2 regions of the Streptomyces sp. NPDC098101 genome follow, and region 1 is predicted to be linked to the other one. Evidence: riboswitches for the same ligand, from Rfam matches in the RefSeq annotation. Region 1 holds a riboswitch; the other holds the start of a gene.
What was found. A riboswitch is a leader RNA that binds a small molecule or an ion and turns the genes downstream of it on or off. The one in region 1 is predicted to bind cobalamin.

Region 1 (2,191 bases):
CACGGTGGCCTCCATCGCGAACTCGCTGTACGAGGAGTTCAAGGAGCCCCTGTACGCGCCGCCGCCGCTGCTCCTGCGGATGGTGGAGGCGGGGCTGCTCGGCCGGAAGACCGGCCGGGGGTTCCACACGTACGACCGGGCGGAGACGCCCGGACGGCCGGCCTGAGGGGGCCGGCACCCGCCGCCGGGGAGGGATCCGGTGGAGGGTCCCGAGAGAGGACCCGGCGGCGGTACGGCGAGGGGCCGGGGACGGGTGGTGCCGTCCCCGGCCCCGCTGCCGTGCGCCCGGCGCACCCGGACCCGCACGCCCTGGCCCGTACGCACGCCGGGCCCGTACGCCCGAGGCCCGTACGCACGGGACACGTACGCCCGCCGGACCCGTACGCACGGATGCCCGCACCGCCCGGCCCGTTCACCCCTCCGTCTCACTTTCTCGTCCGAATGGCGAGATACCCGTCCCCGGTCGCGGAACGGACCCCGTAGGCTGGCCCGGCAGCTGGTTCGCCCCGTCCGCCAGGCGGGATGCGTCGTAAGAGGGAACCCGGTGGGAATCCGGGACTGCCCCGCAGCGGTGAGCGGGAACGACCGCCGTCATACGCACTGGACCCGGGACGGGTCCGGGAAGCGACGGCCAGTAGGAACACCTCCTCGTGAGGACGTGCCCGCGAGTCCGAAGACCTGCCCGTTGCCCGCACGCGGAACGATTCCGCGCGCGGACATCCCGGTGACCTCGAGGGCGGGTCGGCGCACATACCAGACGGACGACCGCGCCCGCCGCGCGTGCTCGTACCGTCCGGTCCGTCGCCCCTTCGCGCCCCCGTCCCGTCTCCGGGACCTCAGGGATTCATCTCGCGAAGGAGATCTCCGTGACCACGAAGTCCGCAGCCGCGGCAGCACGGGCCACCGTCTACGGCTACCCCCGTCAGGGCCGTGACCGGGAGCTGAAGAAGGCGATCGAGGGCTACTGGAAGGGCCGCGTCACCGCCGACGCCCTCCGGTCCACCGCCGCCGAACTGCGCCGAACGAACTGGAAGCAGCTGGCCGAGGCCGGCGTCCACGAGGTGCCGACCGGCGACTTCTCGTACTACGACCACGTCCTGGACACCACCGTCATGGTGGGCGCGATCCCCGCGCGGCACCGCGAGGCCGTCGCGGCCGACGCCCTGGACGGCTACTTCGCCATGGCGCGCGGCACGCAGGACGTCGCCCCGCTGGAGATGACGAAGTGGTTCGACACCAACTACCACTACCTGGTGCCGGAGCTGGGCCCCGACACCGTCTTCACCGCCGACTCCGCCAAGCAGGTCGCGGAGCTGGAGGAGGCCCTCGCCCTGGGGCTGACGGCCCGCCCCGTCCTCGTCGGACCCGTCACCTACCTGCTGCTGGCCAAGCCCGCGCCGGGCGTGCCCGCCGACTTCGACCCGCTGACCCTGCTGGACCGGCTCCTGCCGGTGTACGCGGAGGTCCTCGCCGACCTGCGCGCGGCCGGCGCCGAGTGGGTGCAGCTCGACGAGCCCGCGCTCGTCCAGGACCGGACCCCGGCCGACCTGAACGCCGCCGCGCGCGCCTACCGCGACCTCGGGGCGCTCACCGACCGGCCCAAGCTGCTCGTCGCCTCGTACTTCGACCGGCTCGGCGACGCCCTGCCCGTCCTGGCCAAGGCCCCGGTCGAGGGCCTCGCGCTCGACTTCACCGGCCCCGCGGCCGCCAACCTGGACGGGCTCGCCGCCGTCGGCGGCCTGCCCGGCAAGCGGCTCGTCGCCGGTGTGGTCGACGGCCGCAACATCTGGGTCAACGACCTGGAGAAGTCCCTGGCCGTCCTCGGCACCCTGCTCGGCCTCGCCGACCGGGTCGACGTCTCCGCCTCCTCCTCGCTGCTCCACGTGCCGCTCGACGCGGCGGCCGAGAAGGACGTCGACCCGCAGATCCTGCGCTGGCTCTCCTTCGCGCGGCAGAAGACCGCCGAGATCACGACGCTGGCCAAGGGCCTGTCCCGGGGCACCGACGCGATCGCGGGCGAGCTGGCCGCCAACCGCGCCGCCCTCGCCTCCCGCGCGAACTCCCCCATCACCCGGAACCCGGCCGTGCGGGCCCGCACCGAGGCCGTCACCGGGGCCGACTCCCGGCGCTCGCGGCCGTACGCCGAGCGGGCCGCCGCCCAGCGCGCCCACCTGGGCCTGCCGCTGCTCCC
Region 2 (2,191 bases), 1.0 Mb from region 1:
GCATCGGTGAGATGGGCGACGACCTCTCCACCGGTCTGGGCGCCCGCCCGGACCGGACCGCGACGGCGGCGGTCGCCCTGTCGATCGTCCTGTCGGCGGGCGCGGTCAGCGTGGCCGGTCCGATCGCCTTCGTCTCCCTGACGGCGCCGCAGATCGCCAAGCGGGTCACCCGCAGCGGCGGGCCGCAGCTCGTCATGTCGGCCCTGCTCGGCGCCCTGCTCCTGGTCCTCGCGGACCTCGCGGCCCAGCAGCTGCCGTTCTTCGACGACCTGCCGGTCGGCCTGTACACGATGGCCGTCGGCGGGGTGTACCTGGGCTATCTGCTGCTGCGGGAGTGGAAGCGGCCCGTCTGAGGCGGGTACGGCGGGGAGGGGGAGGACCACCGGGTGATCCTCCCCCTCCCCGTTTGCGTCATCCGGTGAACGGCTCGCCGACGCGCAGGTTCCAGCGCCCGCTCCGGCCGCTGAGGTGGACGGCCGTCAGGGGGCGGACGTCCAGGCGCCGGGCGGTCGCGTCCGGCGCCCCGAGGGCGTGGACCGTCGCCGCGCGGACGACGTCGGGTTCGACGACGGCCGTGACGCGCCCCGACCCCTCCCGGAGCGCGTCGAGCCAGGCCCCGACCCGGACGCGCAGGTCGCGCAGGGACTCCCCGCCGTGCGGCGCGGCCTCCGGGTCGGACAGCCAGGCTGCCAGCCCGGCCTCCTCGGCGGCGGCGACGTCTTCGAGGGTCCTCCCCCGCCACCGGCCCATGGCGCAGCCGGCCAGGCCCGGCGCCGGCTCGGCCCGCAGGCCGAGGGCCCGGGCGGTGCCGAGGCAGCGCGCGGACGGCGAGGCGTACGCGCGCGTGGCGGGGTCCACGGCGGCCGCGAGGGCTTCGGCGCGGGCACGTCCCGCCGGGTCGAGGGGGCCGTCGTCGTCGAACCGGACCTCGCGCAGCGCGTCGTTCGTGGCGGGCGGGACGAGGGTCAGCCGGACTGTCATCGGGATCCTTCTCGGTCGGCGCCGGCACGGGGCGGCGGAGCGGTCCCCCGTACGGTACGGGCCCCGGGGAAGCGGGCGTTCCGCCCGGGGGCGCGCGGAAGGTGATCCAGGCCTCACGCCCTTAACAATGTCCACGTCACGCGGTACCGTCAGGCGACATTTGAACAGCGTGACGACGGCGATACGGAAGTCCGGTGGGAACCCGGCACGGTCGCGCCACTGTGTGCCGAGGCCTTCCCGGGCAAGGGGGGCCGCGGCGAGTCAGACCCGTGGACCGTCGTCCTGCACCACCGTTTGGGACGCGCGTTCCCGCAGGAGGTTTCATCATGGCCGAGGCTGCCGTCTCCGCTGCCGTTTCCCCCCCTTCCGTCGCCGTACCGGCTCCGCTGCCCGTGCGGGCCGTGCTGCCCTGGGCCTTCTTCGTCGGCCTCCTCGCGCTGATCGCCCTGTACTTCGTGGGCGCCGAGCAGGGTGCCACCTCCCTCTTCGCGGGTTCCGACGTGCACGAGTGGGTGCACGACGGGCGCCACCTGCTCGGCTTCCCCTGCCACTGAGAGGCGATCAGCACATGCACGCCTCGACTGTGAGAACCCTGTTGATCCGCGGCATGATCGCGGGTCTGATAGCCGGTCTGTTCGCCTTCGCCGTGGCCTACGTCGGCGGTGAGCCCTCCGTGGACGGCTCCATCGCCGTGGAGGAGGCCCAGGCCGCCCAGGAGGCGGCCCACGCCGGGCACGGCGGCGCGGAGGCCGAGGAAGAGGAGGAGGTGGTCAGCCGCTCCGCGCAGTCCACCTTCGGCCTGGCCACCGGCGTCCTCGTCTACGGAGTGGCGCTGGGCGGCGTCGCCGCGCTCGCCTTCTCCTTCGCGCTCGGCCGCATCGGCCGGTTCAGCCCGCGGGCCACCGCGGCGCTGACCGCCGCCGCGGCCTTCACCACCGTCTACCTGGTGCCGTTCCTGAAGTACCCGGCGACGCCGCCGGCCGTCGGCAACCCCGACACCATCGGGAAGCGCACCACCCTGTTCTTCCTGATGATCCTGCTCAGCGTGCTGCTCGGCGTCGGCGCGGTGATCCTCGGCCGCCGTCTGGCGCCGCGCCTGGGCAACTGGAACGCGAGCCTGGCCGCCGGCTTCGGCTTCCTCGTCGTGACGGGCATCGCCTTCGCGGTCCTGCCGGCGAACGACGACGCGGTCAAGGCGGGCTTCCCGGCC

Region 2: it holds a riboswitch for cobalamin, as region 1 does, so the genes downstream of both, ACIQVI_RS05580 (CbtB-domain containing protein) here and metE (5-methyltetrahydropteroyltriglutamate--homocysteine S-methyltransferase) in region 1, are expected to answer to the same signal.

What each region holds. Positions count from the first base shown of each region.
Region 1 is NZ_JBIWAS010000001.1:322,044-324,234, reverse strand. It holds gene ACIQVI_RS01360 (3-hydroxybutyryl-CoA dehydrogenase) at 1-166, shown strand, start outside; cobalamin riboswitch at 481-701, shown strand; gene metE (5-methyltetrahydropteroyltriglutamate--homocysteine S-methyltransferase) at 867-2,191, shown strand, end outside.
Region 2 is NZ_JBIWAS010000001.1:1,365,771-1,367,961, reverse strand. It holds gene ACIQVI_RS05590 (FecCD family ABC transporter permease) at 1-353, shown strand, start outside; gene ACIQVI_RS05585 (histidine phosphatase family protein) at 412-981, opposite strand; cobalamin riboswitch at 1,106-1,268, shown strand; gene ACIQVI_RS05580 (CbtB-domain containing protein) at 1,308-1,535, shown strand; gene ACIQVI_RS05575 (CbtA family protein) at 1,550-2,191, shown strand, end outside.